2 regions of the Pseudoselenomonas caprae genome follow, and region 1 is predicted to be linked to the other one. Evidence: riboswitches for the same ligand, from Rfam matches in the RefSeq annotation. Region 1 holds a riboswitch; the other holds the start of a gene.
What was found. Region 1 has a riboswitch for molybdenum cofactor ahead of FZ041_RS06265 (molybdopterin-binding protein). Riboswitches for the same ligand answer to the same signal wherever they lie in the genome.

Region 1 (7,554 bases):
GTCTCGCGCCGGCTGTTGGCTAGTCTCCCCCGCACCAGCCGCATATCTGCCGGTGTATTGGTATTGAAGAAACAATTCACGCGCGGCACGGGAACCAGACGGCAGGAAAGCCTCTCAATCACAGCACCGATTTTCCGCTCGCCAGTGGAAAGCGCCTTGGCAAAGTGCGGAGCACAATCCCGATGGTAAATTGCCGCCAGCGGCTGCCGCCGGTCATCAGTCTCTGCCAGAACAGCCTGCAAACCAGACGCTGCGTCCAGTCCAGCCAGCAAGGGCTTCACTGCCGAAAAGGAAAAGAAGGGCATGTCGCAGGAAACCGCCAGCCCATACTGCGTAGGCATTGCTGACAGCCCGCGGCGCAGACCTTCCAGCGGCCCCATGCCTGCCTGCTCATCAGCCAGCAGCTGAAAACCATACTGCTGCGCCAAAGCCAGGAGCTCCTTTGTCTCACGCTCCACGCATAGATACTTGCAGGCAAAGTCCTGCCGCTGCGCCTTGCGCAGCAGCCACTCCAGCATGGACGCGCCATCGTATTCGAGCCAGCGCTTGTCCTGTCCCATCCGCGAGCTCTTGCCGCCCGCAATGAGCAAGAGACTCATCTCTGAAATATCCATATCATTTCCGCCCGCATTCGCCCGCATCACCGCGCAGGATTTCAATGCCATGCTGCAGCTGCGGCAGAATAAAGCCCAGGCACTCCTCAATAGCTTTGACGCTGCCCGGCAGATTCACGATGAGACTGCGCCGGCAGATCCCCGCCTGCGCACGGCTCAGCATCGCGCGGGCCGTAACTTTCATGGACAAAGCCCGCATAGCCTCGGGGATGCCCGGTGCCAACCGCTCACATACTGCCAGCGTCGCCTCCGGTGTGATGTCGCGCGGCGAAAAGCCCGTGCCCCCCGTCGTGACGATCAGGCCGATCCCCTGGGCAGCATATTCCTTCATCTTATCTTCGAGTGCCGCCTGCTCGTCAGGCAGAATCGCCATATCCGCCACCACATAGCCAGCGGCTTCCAGCATCTCCCTGACCTTCGGGCCGCTCTTATCGGCGCGCTCGCCGCGGCTGCCCTTGTCACTGGCCGTGATGATAGCCGCATCAAGCGGCAGCTTCTCGCCGGCTGGCACGAGCTCAAGCTCCATGCCCTCCTTGACCTCGCCGCCATGCAGCACCCGCGCAAAAACGCCTTCACGCGGCATGATGCAGTCGCCGACCTGCTCGCGGATGGCACAGCCCTTATGGCATTCCTTGCCGATCTGCGTGATTTCAAACCACACATCGCCAGCGCGCAGCCGTGTGCCAACTGGCAGTTCCTTGAACCGGAAGCCCTCAGCGACTACATTCTCGCCGAACGAACCCAGCTTCACATCGACACCGAGCTTGCGGAAATCCTCGATCTCCTTGAGGCCCAGGAAGCTCACCTGACGGTGCCAGAGGCCCGCATGCGCATCGCCTTTGATGCCCCATTCCGTCTCGAACCGGACAGCAGCGACAGGATGCTTGAGCGTTCCCTTCTTCTCACTGACACAGAGCGCATGAATCTTTCCCATGTTTTAGCCTCCTACTTGTACCATAGCCCGGCTGTCGCGGGCATCGTTATGTTCATCGTCAAAAAAATGTTCCTCGGGTTTATGATAGATAGCCTGCTGGACGGCCAGGCGCAGATTGTCGTCACTGATGCCGCTGCGCAGCAGCTGGCGGATATCGAGCCCCGTCTTCGCATTGAGGCAGAGCTTCAAGAACCCCTCGGCCGTCAGCCGCACGCGATTGCACGAAGCACAGAATTTATGCTCCATCGCATCGATGAACCCCACCTCGCCCTTGAAGCCTGCGAGCCGGTAGTATACCGCCGGGCCATTCACAGTCCCATCCTTCAGCCCCGCAGGTTTCAGCGGTCCGTAGGCACACTCGATCAGGCTGCGTACCTTCGCCATCGCTACCCCCTGATAGCCGACCTCATAGGCACAGCCAATCGGCATGAGCTCGATGAACCGCACCTTGACAGCCTGCTCACGGGCCAAGGCCACTAAGGCAGGGATCTCTTCCTCATTGACTCCCGCAATCGGCACGCAGTTGAACTTGATACTCTCCATCCCCAGGGCCCGGAGCTTCGCGATGCCCTCCTCTACCTGCGGATAGAGCGGCCGCCGCGTGATTGACGCAAAGACGTCGGGGCGCAATGTGTCGAGGCTGATATTCACCCCCGACAAGCCCGCTGCCACCAGCGGCTCGGCCAGTTCCGCCAGCAGCACCCCATTGGTCGTCAGCACGACCTGCTCAATGCCCGGCACCGCGCGAATCGCGCGCACCAGCTCGACAATCCCGCGACGCACCAGCGGCTCGCCTCCTGTCAGCCGCACCTTGCGGACGCCAAGCGCCGCCAGCGCCTGCACGATGCGCAGGATTTCCGCAAAGGTCAGGATATCCTCATGGCGCAGCTTCTCGATGCCAGCGGCAGGCATGCAATAACGGCAGCGCAAATTGCAGCGGTCTGTCAGCGAGATGCGCACATATTCGATTTTGCGTTGATACTGATCGATCATACTCTCATCCCAAATCAAAAATCATATTCACAGCAGAATGATGTCGACCTTCGTCCCCGGCGGCAGCGGATCAGTGCCCGCAGGGATCGACACAAAGGCATTGCAGCCCACCACGGAGAACAGGCTTCCCGAAGCATGCTGCTGGGGCAGCCGTACCTTGCCATTCTCATAATAGGCGCGGATGAAGCGGCGTCCCTTGCTGGCCTTGGGGAAGGCATCGGTGAGCACCGCCTGCGCCTGGCGCACAGCCAGCTTCTCCTCACCGCTCAGCTCCACCAGCACCGGCCGCGCCAGAAGCTCAAAGGTCGCATAGGCAGCGAAAGGATTGCCCGAAAGCGCAATGCCGAGCGTCTTGCCAAAGGTATAGGCAATCGCGGGGCCGCCTGGTTTCATGCAAACACGCCAGAAAAGCCGCTTCCCGATCTCGGCGACCACGCCATGCATGATATCCTTCTTGCCCACCGACACTCCGCCAGTTGTCAGGAACAGGTCGACCTTGTCCTGCCACTTGGCAATCTCAGCCGCAGCCGCCGTGACATCATCAGGCAGGATGCCGATCACCTCCGGCTCAAAGCCCAGCTCACGCAGCCGCCCGCCGAGACTGTACAGGTTGCTGTTGTAGATCTTGCCCGGTGCCAAGGGCTGCCCCGGCTGCAAAAGTTCATCGCCCGTGCTGGCGATGGCGATGCGCACCTTGCGGATGACCTTGACCGTCGCCAGGCCCATGCTGGCCAGCGCGCCAAGATGCGCCGCCGTGAGCCGCGTCCCTGCCTTGGCCAGCAGTGTGCCTTTGCGGATATCCTCACCAGCAAAGCAGTAATTCTCATGCGGTTGGAGCTCCTGCGGCACATAGAGCGTATCGCCAGCCGCCGTCACATCTTCCTGCCGCACGACGCAGTCGCAGCCCGCAGGGATCGCCCCGCCTGTCATGATGCGCACCGCCGCTCCCAATGGCACTGGCTGGTCGAAATACTGGCCGGCACACTCCTCACCGATGATGGTCAGCTTGACAGGATGCTCTTTATCCACACCAGCTGTCGCCTCTGACGCAAACGTGTACCCATCAAGCGGTGACCGGTCAAAGGGCGGATTGTCAAAGGGGGCGCTGTAATCCTCGGCCAAGCGGCGTCCCAGCGCCGCCATCAATGGCACCTCCTCAGCCTCACGGACTCTGCTGACCTGGGCCAGCAGCATAGCAACCGCTTTTTCCAAAGAAATATCCTGCATCGTACTCCCTCCTCAGTGCTGGAACCCACAAACCGGAAAATGACAGGTCTTGCAGTTCATGCAGAGACCGCCGATACCGAAATGACGGATTTCACGGCGCGTCAGCCGCTCGCCGGTCATGACACGCGGCAGGATGAGGTCAAAGACCGTGCGCGCGGCATACATGACACACCCTGGCAGGCCCATGACCGGAATCGTCCGGCCCTCCTGCTCCAGATAACCCAGCAGGAACATCGCGCCAGGAAGCACCGGCGCCCCATAGGTGATGATCTCAGCACCAGCATCACGGATAGCGGCCGGCGTGCGGTCATCGGGGTCGACACTCATGCCGCCCGTGCAGATGATCATATCCATGCCCAGCGCCGCCAGCTCACGGATCGCATCCCGGGTATGCTCCGTCACGTCATCGGTGATGCGGTGCTCATCAATCTTTAAGCCAAAGGGTTTCAACTTGCCCGCGATGACCGGCGTGAAGGTATCCTCGATGCGTCCCAGGAACACCTCGGTGCCCGTCGTCACCACCCCGACCTTGAGATCCTTCTGATACGGCCGCAGGCGCAGCAAAGGCTTATCCCCTGCCACCTTTTGGACCTGTTCCATCTTGTCCTTTTTGATGACCAGCGGGATCACGCGCATGCCAGCAAGCTTCTGGCCCGCCTTCACCGGCATATTCTGGGGCAGGGTCGCGATCGTCACATCGTCGAGCTCATTGACATCGTCGAATCTTGACTCGTCAACCTGGAAGACGCCATCCACCGTCGCTGTGAGCTCGATCTTGCCTTCCTTCGGCTCCGACGCCGTCATGTATTCGTTCTGGCAGAGCTGCCGCAGGATTTCAGCGGCATCGTTTTCATGCAGGACCGTATCGTCATTTTCCCAGACATAGATATGGTCCTTGCCCACCGACAGCAGCACGGGGATATCCTCCTCGGTGATCACATGCCCCTTGCGGAACACGGCATCCTTCGTCACCCCTTTGATGATCTGCGTGATATCATGGCAGAGAATCTGTCCGACGGCATCCACGGTTTTCATTTCCTTCATACGGCTTACGCTCCTATCCCTTACACATACAGTTCCGGCCAACAAAAAAAGACTATCCCCTACGAAAAGGATAGTCTCCACCTGCGCTGCAGCATTGAACTCCTTTTCAAAATGGGGAAGGTCCCGGCGTTTCCCCCGGGGCCCCGGCTCAATATCATAGCGTATCTGCTCATGCCTTAGATATTTTCGCTCGGAGTCGGTATTCTTTTACTTACTATTATTATACACGAAAACAAGCAAAAATGCTTATGATTTTTGTCACTTCCTTATACATCATACTTATAACCATTATTTTCGTTTATCTTTCCGCAGCAGCTGCGCCTTGGTGATGCCCTCTTCGCCAAACTTCGCACGGATCTTGTCTATGGCCGCATAGAGGTTCTCCTTCTTGGCCTCATCATGGAACAGGTTGAGCTCGGCCCCCGCATCAAAGCCCGCCGTACTGACGCCGAGCAGCCGGATACCGCGGAAGATCCGCAGCTCACGGAAAAGCGCGCAAGCCGTATGGTAGATCTCCTCATCGTAGCAGGTCGCCTCGGTCAGCGTGCGGCTGCGCGTATACGTCTTGAATCCCTGCGAGAGCCGCAGCTTGAGCTGGACAGTCCGCGCCTTTTCGCCAGCCTTGCGCAAGCGCCAGCCCACCTTGCAGGCAAGGTCGAGCAAGACGCGCTCTGCATCTTCCGCACACTGGAGATCCTCAGTGAAGGTGACTTCCTTGCCGATAGACTTAGCCCGCTCACGCGGGGCAACACTGCGCTTGTCCTGCCCGCGGGCCAGTTCATAGAGATGGCGCGCCATATGCTCCCCAAGATGATGACAAAGTTTTTCATAGCTGGTGCCATAAAGCTCCCCGATCGTACGGATGCCCATCTGCATGAGCTGTGCATTCATCTTGCGGCCCACGCCCCAGATGCGGCTGACCGGCAGCGGATCGAGCACCTGCCGCACGTTTTCCTCTGTGATGATGACCAGTCCGTCAGGCTTATCGAGATCTGAAGCTAATTTGGCCAGGAACTTGTTCGGCGCGATGCCAACCGAAGCCACAATGCCTGTCTCCGCCCTGATTTCTGCTTTAAGCCTGCGCGCATAGGCAATCGGTGTGCCCATGATATATTCCATACCTGTAAGGTCCAAAAAAGCCTCGTCGATTGACAACGGTTCAATGACTGGCGAATACCGTGCAAAAATTGCAAAGATAGCGGCCGACACTTCCGCATACCGCCGGTAATTTCCCGCCAGGAAAATCCCCTGCGGGCATAGCTGCCGCGCACGCACCATCGGCATCGCTGAGTGAACGCCAAACCGCCGCGCCTCATAGGAACAGGTCGATACCACGCCACGTCCCGCCAGGCCGCCAACAATCAACGGCTTGCCGCGATACTCTTCATGGTCGTTCTGTTCCACCGACGCAAAAAAAGCATCCATATCCACATGCATGACCAACCGGTCCATAACCCTGCCCCCTTCCTTGCTTCCATTATATAGAAAGAGACCCGAAACAGCAAACGCATTTTCGGGTCTCTTTCTGTACTTAGGTTATAGGTAATCAGAATCCAAGGGGATTCCTCAGGGGAAACTTAAACATTGATCTCTTCCCAGCGCTCCTCGAGTTCCTCGACGATGCGCGCATGCTCGCTCTCCGTCAGCGTGACCTTAGCCCGATAGATGAACGTTGCCAAAATCAGCAATACGATGGGCGCTGCGAACATGATGATCTGGAATTTGAGCAGATCCGGCGCTGTGATATCAGCAGCCGTAGCATTGCCAGTCATGCCGACCCAGATGGCCGTCATGCCGATGATGCCGCTCGTGACTGCACCAGCCAGCTTGTCGATAAGCGGACGCACGCAGAGGCAGACCGCTTCATCGCGATGCCCCAGCTTGAGCTGGCCATACTCGACCGAATCCGTAATCGTCATCAGGACAACGAGGAAGATAAGCGGCTGCGGCAAAGCGAAGAGACCAGCACCTACGAGTGCCAGCGTGACATTCGTGCCTGCCATGAAATAAATAGCGAGAGCCGCTACCATAATGATAATCGAAGAGAAGAACAGTTTGCGGCGGCTGAACTTCGTCGTCAGAACCGGGAACAAAGCCACGGCCAGCAGACCAATGACAACATTGATGATACCAAGGATCGAGAATTTCGTAGCATCGCCAATGACATAGATGAAATAATACAGATTGAAATTGTTGACGATATTCGAGCCCAGACCATAGACGAGATACGCAATTGCCATCCAAAGCAGCTGATCGTTCTGCGTCAGAACCTTAAATACATCTTTTGCTGACGTATCTGTCTTATTCTCACGCAGCGCCGACTCCTGTTCCTTGGTACCAAAGCCCAGGATAATAGCACCGAGCGTTGCAATGCCGCCACCGATGCAGGCAAACGCCAGCCAGCCCGTCGGGTCGCCCGCGCCGCCATTCTGATTCAACGAGAAGAAAAGGACCACCGGCATAACAATGACCGTGATGAGCTGGCCACCGAAAACCGAACCGATACGGGCAATCGTCGCCGTAACTTCGCGCTCATGCGAGTCAAACGACAGCGCCGGAATCATCGACCAGATTGCGACATCTTTGGCCGAATAGAATACATCCATAATGAAATAGACAATAGCAAAGAGAACAAGATAGAGCGTCGGATTCGTGACAGCCAGACCACCCATATCCGTAAACAGCAAGGCCAGCGTGATAGCAGCAACGAAGGCACCAACGATGACCCAAGGCTTGAAGCGG
Region 2 (7,554 bases), on a different contig from region 1:
TGGCATCTTTGAGCAGGAAGAGGCAGCTGCTGACGATGGCCTTACCGATAAGCTTATGGAACTCATCATCAGCATCCGTCAGGATGCCCGCAAGGAGAAGAATTGGGCTATTGCCGACAAGATCCGCGATGAGCTCAAGGAAGTGGGTATCGTCATTGAAGATACGCCGAATGGGGCACGGTGGAAAAAGGCATGAAGTTTGAACATTTTCAGAAACTCGTCGATATGATGTTTGAGCCCGATGGGGATGGCGGTATCCTGCAGCGTTACAGCGATGTGGATGTCAAGCAGCTCAATCCGCTGGTATTGGCCTATGTCGGCGATGCATATTTCCATCTCTATGTCCGCACCCGCCTGCTCTCCTATGAACAGTGCAAGGTGCAGGCACTCCATTCCTTCAGTGCCCAGATCGTATCGGCTGTCTGGCAGGCCAAGGCCTATCGGGGCATCGAAGCGATGCTCACGGAGGAAGAAAAGGGGATCTATCGCCGTGGGCGCAATGCCAAAAGCCATGCACCACGCAGTGCCAGCGTAGCTGAGTATCACGCCAGCACCGGCTTTGAGGCGCTGCTGGGCAGCCTCTACCTGTCGGAGCAGAATGAACGGCTCTACGAATTGGCGGAGGCCTCGTTCCAGGTGATTTCAAAGGCTATGATGAAGGAAATAAGGAGCAAAAGATAATTTATGATAAAAGTCAAGTTGTTGGAATACACGCCGAATCCGGAGCATGTGGTGGCGATGGCGGCCCGCCTTTGCTACTCTTCGGCCGGGGCTGAGGAGCTGGCCGAGAAAATCAGCGACGAAAAGGCCAAGGAAATGGTGCGCAAGATGGTGACGCTGGGGCATGGCTCGACGATTGAGCATGTCACGTTCACGTTCGGTATCGAAGGCGTCAGCCGGGTGCTTACGCATCAGTTAGTCCGTCACCGCATTGCGTCGTATGACCAGCAGTCCCAGCGCTATGTCGCGGCGCATGGCTTCGAGTACATCACGCCGCCGACGATTGCGGAAAAGCCGGAGGCCAAGGCGAAGTATGAGGCACTGCTGGCCGAGATCCGCAAGACCTACGATGAGCTTACGGAGATGGGGGTGCCCAAAGAGGATGCCCGGTATGTGCTGGCCAATGCCACGGAGACGAAAATCCTCGTGACGATGAATGCGCGGTCGCTGCTGCACTTCTTCAACCTGCGCTGCTGCAACCGCGCGCAGTGGGAAATCCGTGAGATGGCTTACAAGATGCTGGCTGAGGTCAAGAAAGTGGCACCGACGCTGTTCCACAATGCTGGTGCGAGCTGCGTGAATACAGGACGCTGCCCGGAAGGGGCCATGACCTGTGGCAAGTTCCAGGAGATGCTGAAGCTGCGGGAGAAGGATTGATGATGAAAGAATTTAGCGATAAGAAGAAAAAGCCGTTCCGCAATGGCAAGAATCGGCAGGAACACGCAGAGAAGCGTGAGAGCGGCAAGCGCCGTGAACCGCATGAGCGCAAGGCTGCCCCAGCTGCAGTGCGGGAACTTCCCGACGATGTGCTGATTGGCCGCAATGCGGTAACCGAAGCTTTGCGTGCTGGCCGTGGCATCAATAAAATCCTGTTGGCTGATGGGGATAAAGAAGGATCTGTCAGTGAAATCCTTGCGCTGGCAAAGGAACGTGGCATTGTTACGCAGTTTGTCGAGCGCAGCAAGATTGAAGCTGTAGCTGGCGGTCTGCGCCATCAGGGCGTTCTGGCTTATGTGGCACCTGTAGCTTATGCGGAGCTTGAGGATATCCTCAAAGCGGCGGCTGAGAAGGGCGAAGCACCGTTTTTACTGCTGCTTGACGAGCTGGAAGATCCGCACAATTTGGGCGCACTTCTGCGTACGGCAGATGCGACGGGTGTTCATGGTGTGCTGATTCCGAAACGCCGCAGTGTGCCGCTTACGGCTACGGTAGCTAAGACGTCGGCTGGGGCTATCGAGTATGTACCAGTCGCGCGGATTGGCAACATTGCGCAAACACTCAAGAAACTCAAGGAGCAGGGCTTTTGGGTAGCCGGAGCGGATATGGATGGCAGCCAGAATTACTATGAGGCCGATTTGACTGGGCCGCTGGTCTTAGTGGTCGGCAGTGAGGGCCGCGGTATGAGCCGCTTGACGAAGGAACAGTGCGATTTCATCGTGCAGATGCCGATGGTGGGCCGGATCAATTCGCTCAATGCATCGGTGGCTGGTTCCATCCTCATGTATGAGTCCATGCGGCAACGCTTAGTGAAGAAAGGCTGATTTATGAGCAGGAAAAGGGAGTATTATATCGTTGATGGCTACAATGTCATCAATTCCTGGCCAGAACTTATCCGCCTGCGTGCCGAGCTATCCGAGGCCAGGGACCAGCTGGTTCACCAGCTGGCCGAATACGGAGCCTATGAAAAAATCGATATCACCATCGTGTTTGATGCGATGTTCACAGATGATGATGAACATCGGGAAAAAGTCAATGACCATATGGAGCTGATCTATACCGGCGAAGGAGAGACGGCTGACAGCCGCATCGAGCGCCTGGCTTATGAGATGGTCCGTGCTGGCAAGGAGGTCCATGTCGTGACTTCTGACAGTGCAGAGCAGAGCGTGATTCTTGGTGCTGGTGCATTCCGTATTCCTTCGTCGGAATTCAGGAAAAATGTAAGACGAACCAAGAAGAATCTGCAGAAAGAGTATTTGGGTCATGTGACGCTGCCCGTCACCCGCTTGGAGGTTGAGGATCGTTTGGATCGCGAAACCGTCAAGAAATTGGATATATTGCGCAAATCCCATCAATAAGGAATTAAATTTTTGTTTTCGAAGCGAAAAACGATAAGATGGGGGAAAAAAGTCCTAGAGGAATCCTTGACGCTTACAACAAAGAGGGAGTATAATTTTCTTATCAAGGGAAGCAAGAGAATGAAAACGGGGGTTTTCAGCAAAGGGGAAAGTGCGATGGAAGCAGAACCGACTACAGAACTTTTTAGCGAAGAATTATATGGGGAATTCGCTGATCTTACGGACGAAGAGATTTTATTAGCCATAAGAGATAAGGATGACAAGGTCGCACTTGATTATCTCATCAACAAGTACCGGAATTTCGTACGGGCAAAGGCAAGATCATACTTCCTGATTGGAGCAGATCGCGAGGATATCATCCAGGAGGGCATGATTGGCTTCTATAAGGCAATCCGTGACTTCCGCAATGATAAGCTGTCTTCGTTCCGTGCATTTGCGGAGCTTTGTGTGACGCGTCAGATTATCACGGCTATCAAGACGGCTACCCGTCAGAAACACATTCCACTGAATTCGTATATTTCGCTGAACAAGCCGATTTATGACGAGGATTCAGATCGTACCTTGCTGGATGTGTTGTCTGGTGCCAAGGCTGCCGATCCGGAAGATCTCGTCATCAGCCGGGAAGAGTTCATTGATATCGAGAAGAAGATGGAAGAGATTCTGTCGGATCTTGAGTGGAAAGTGCTCATGAGTTATCTCGATGGCAAGTCCTATCAGGAGATTGCGGAAGATCTTGACCGGCATGTCAAATCCATCGATAATGCTTTGCAGCGCGTGAAGCGCAAGCTTGAGAAGTATATGGAGAACCGTGGCGATGAAATCGATATCAGTACGGTCTACCGTGGCCTCAGCTCCATTAATCGCCGTTTGCGCGGTGTCACAGATGATGACGGACTGATTCATTGATAACAGCATAGAAATCCTGCCCAGGGGGGCAGGATTTTTTTGTGTGATGTTTCATATAGTTTTTTGGCTTGTTTTGCCGTATAATGATAACGTAACTCCGAGCAAAAGCATCTAAGGTCATGCGCTATGATGCTGCGCCTGGGTAATACCCACAGGGGAGCACAGGAAACCGCGCTCCCTTCCGTTTTGAAAAGGAGGAAAATAACGGATGAAAAAGATTCTGGTAGTGATCATGGCGATGGTGGTGGCTGTCCTGGCCGGTTGTGGCGGCCAGCCCGCAGCGAAAGAAGCGTCATCTCCGGGGGCTGAGAAAGTCGAGCTGCATGTGGCAGCCGCAGCGAGCCTTACCGATGTCATGAAAGAGCTGGTGGCAGGTTATGAAAAAGAGCATCCGGATGTCAGGATTGTCTGCAATTTCGGCAGTTCGGGTGCTTTGCAGCAGGCAATCCAGAATGGCGGGGAGACGGACTTGTTCTTCTCGGCTGCGCAGAAGCAGATGGATGCGCTGGAAAAGGATGGCCTGCTGGCAGCAGGGACGCGCCGCGACCTGCTGCAGAACGAGGTGGTGCTCGTCGTACCCAAAGAGGGGGGCAGGGACATCACAGCCTTCCCGCAGGTCACCGGGGCAGACATCAAGCACATCGCTTTGGGAGAACCAAAGGGCGTGCCGGTAGGCCAGTATTCGGAGGAAGTCTTCACGAAGCTCGGGATTCTTGACGCTGTGAAGGCGAAAGCTGTCTATGGTTCCGATGTCCGCCAGGTGCTTTCCTGGGTTGAAACGGGCGAGGCTGAGTGCGGTGTGGTCTATGCTACCGATGCAGCAGTATCGGATAAGGTGCGGGTCGCAGCCAAGGCACCAGCAGATACGCATAAGCCGATAATCTATCCGGCCGCCGTCCTCAAGGACGCCAAGCATATGGAGGCAGCAAAGGAGTTTTTGGCCTTCGCTGCGAGTGACGCGAACAAGAAGGTATTCGAGAAATATGGCTTCGAGGTAAAATGATATGGAATTATCACCGCTGATCATCACGCTGGAGACAGCTGGTGCGGCGACGGTGGTAACGTTCTTTGCAGGCATTGGCCTGGCTTTGCTGGTGGTGCGCATGAACCGCTTCAAGGGCCTGGCTGATGCCATTATTACGTTGCCGATGGTGTTGCCGCCGACCGTTGTCGGCTTCTTTCTGTTGTTGTTTCTGGGCAAGCGCAGCAGTGTCGGGAGATTCCTGCTGCAATGGGATATCTCGCTGGTATTCACTTGGCAGGCAGCTGTCATCGCGGCTGTGGCCGTATCGCTGCCGCTGATGTACCGGACGGCGCGCGGAGCCTTTGAGCAGCTCGATCCGAATATCATCCATGCGGCGCGGACGCTGGGCGTGTCCGAATGGCGCATCTTCTGGCACGTCCTCGTGCCGAATGCGCGCTCCGGGATATTGGCGGGGCTGGTGCTGTCGTTTACGCGCGCCCTGGGCGAATTCGGGGCGACAATCATGTTCGCGGGCAATATCCCGGGCAAGACCCAGACGATGAGCACGGCCATCTATGCGGCAGTACAGGCCAATGATTACGATCTGGCCTTTGACTGGGCGCTGGTGATCGTTGTTTTCTCGCTGGTCTTTGTCCTGTTGATGAATTGGTGGATAGCCCGCAGCAATAAGGGGGCAGCGATATGGAATTGATAGTGAGTATCCGCAAGCAGCTGCGCAGCTTCATGCTCAAGGCGGACTTCACGGCCCGTGATGAGGTCTTTGCCTTGCTGGGGGCCTCGGGCTGTGGCAAGAGCATGACGCTCAAATGCATTGCCGGCATCGAGACGCCGGACAGCGGACGGATCGTACTCAATGGGCGTGTGCTCTACGATAGCGGGCAGGACATCAATCTGAGCCCGCAGCAGCGCCATGTCGGGTACCTGTTCCAGAATTACGCCCTATTCCCGAATATGACGATCCGGGAAAACATCCGCTTTGTGGCTGGCGGGACACCGGCAGACAAAGAGGAAAAGGTGCAGGCGAATCTCGTCCGCTTCGGACTGACGGAGCTGGCCGATGCGTATCCGCGGGAGCTCTCAGGCGGCCAGCAGCAGCGGGCGGCCTTTGCCCGCATCCTGGCGGCTGATTCAGAGCTGCTGCTGCTGGATGAACCCTTTTCGGCGCTCGATGGCTACCTCAAATGGCAGCTCGAGCTCGAGCTGGGGAAAGTGTTGCAGGCATATCATGGAGCGGCTCTGCTGGTCTCCCATGACCGCGGCGAGGTCTACCGTTTGTCTGACAGGGCGGCTGTCATCAGCCAGGGGTGTATGGAGCCGGCGCAGGAAACAAAAGAATTGTTTCGCCATCCGCAGACGCTGGCAGCTACACTTTTGACTGGCTGCAAGAATGTTTCGCCAGCGCGCAAGATCGATGCGGGCCATATCCAGGCAACGGAATGGGATCTTACACTGGCTGCAGCTGCGGACGTGCCGGATGATATCCATTATGTGGGTGTGCGTGCACATTTTTTGGAATTGCGCACGGCGCCGGGCGAAAATACGTATCCATTGGAAGTCGTGCAAGTTATAGAGGATGTGTTTTCCTATTTACTGATGGTGCGCAGGCGAGGGAGCCAGGGAAAGGCTATCCGTTGGGAGCTTGCCAAGGAGACTTGGGAGAATTGCCAGCGGCAGAGTGGGGCGTTATATTTTCATATTCCACTGGAAGCGATTATGATTATGCAAGGCTAAAAAGAAAAATTGTAACAATGAACCAAAATTTTTGCGTTTTGTTGTAACACTTGTTTCCAAAAGAGTGCGGCATATTGTCTGAAAACGGAGGAGATATTACTATAAATATATAGTTTGTGTAGTTTTTCTACAACTATAACATAGCGGAATTATGCGCTCTCCCCTTTGCATATTCCGTTTTCTCGTTTTCCCCAAAAAGTAAAACGAAAATTCCCTTAGGAAAAAGGCAGCTGTGACGACAGCTGCCTTTTTCTAAGGGAATTTGTTTATGCGAAGGGAATATCAAGCAAATGGATTTTCCGTCGGATATAGCATGTCCTTAGGCTGGTTGAAAGCGATATCCGTGAGCCCAAGGTATTGGAAGACGGACCAGAGAGCTTTGCCGAAGTGACCGAAGGCTACAGCACCATGGTGCGGATAGCGTTTCTGGATCAGCACATGGCGGTAGAAGCGGCCCATCTCTGGAATCGCGAAAATACCGATGCCACCGAAGGAATGTGTAGCTGCCGGCAGGACTTCGCCCTCGGCGACATAAGCGCGCAGCTTGCCATCGGAAGTGCTCTGGAGGCGGAAGAAGGTGATGTCGCTGGCGGCAATATCGCCTTCGAGTGTGCCACGCGTAAAGTCAGGCGTCCCACCGTTTTCAAGCAGGCGGTTCTGGATCAGCTGATACTTCACGCCGCCTTTGCGGAGCTTGCAGAGCGGTGTGTTGCCACAGTGGAAGCCCATAAAGATATCTTCGAGTTTGTAGTTGGTTGAAGGTTTGATATCGGCTTCGTAGAGGTCTTTTGGTACGCTGTTGTTGATATCAAGCAGCGTTACAGCATCGCCACTGACACAGAGGCCGATATATTCGCTGAGAGCACCGTAGATATCGACTTCGCAGGAGACCGGGATGCCCTGGGAGACCATGCGGCTGTTGACATAGCAGGGCTCGAACCCGAACTCCTTCGGGAAGGCTGGCCAGCATTTATCGGCAAAGGCGACATAGTCACGCGAGCCCTTGTGTTCAGCCATCCAATCCTTGAGGGTAAGCTCGAACTGAGCCATGCGCGGCAGCATTTCCGGATATGGGTTGCCCTCGTGGCCGAGCTCTTTGGCCATATCTTCGACGATGGCTGTGATGCGCGGATCATC

Region 2: linked by a shared signal. The riboswitch ahead of modA (molybdate ABC transporter substrate-binding protein) and the one ahead of FZ041_RS06265 (molybdopterin-binding protein) in region 1 are both predicted to bind molybdenum cofactor.

The regions. Positions count from the first base shown of each region.
Region 1 is NZ_VTOZ01000010.1:43,844-51,397, forward strand. Features, by position in the region: gene mobB (molybdopterin-guanine dinucleotide biosynthesis protein B) at 1-614, opposite strand, end outside; gene FZ041_RS06250 (MOSC domain-containing protein) at 616-1,548, opposite strand; gene moaA (GTP 3',8-cyclase MoaA) at 1,552-2,541, opposite strand; gene FZ041_RS06260 (molybdopterin molybdotransferase MoeA) at 2,569-3,768, opposite strand; gene FZ041_RS06265 (molybdopterin-binding protein) at 3,781-4,812, opposite strand; molybdenum cofactor riboswitch at 4,896-5,020, opposite strand; gene FZ041_RS06270 (DNA polymerase IV) at 5,101-6,264, opposite strand; gene FZ041_RS06275 (glycoside-pentoside-hexuronide (GPH):cation symporter) at 6,390-7,554, opposite strand, start outside.
Region 2 is NZ_VTOZ01000002.1:79,060-86,613, forward strand. Features, by position in the region: gene cysS (cysteine--tRNA ligase) at 1-196, shown strand, start outside; gene FZ041_RS01325 (Mini-ribonuclease 3) at 193-681, shown strand; gene thyX (FAD-dependent thymidylate synthase) at 685-1,377, shown strand; gene rlmB (23S rRNA (guanosine(2251)-2'-O)-methyltransferase RlmB) at 1,377-2,261, shown strand; gene FZ041_RS01340 (NYN domain-containing protein) at 2,265-2,795, shown strand; gene sigH (RNA polymerase sporulation sigma factor SigH) at 2,952-3,701, shown strand; molybdenum cofactor riboswitch at 3,785-3,914, shown strand; gene modA (molybdate ABC transporter substrate-binding protein) at 3,910-4,704, shown strand; gene modB (molybdate ABC transporter permease subunit) at 4,706-5,377, shown strand; gene FZ041_RS01360 (sulfate/molybdate ABC transporter ATP-binding protein) at 5,368-6,417, shown strand; gene FZ041_RS01365 (L-fucose/L-arabinose isomerase family protein) at 6,700-7,554, opposite strand, start outside.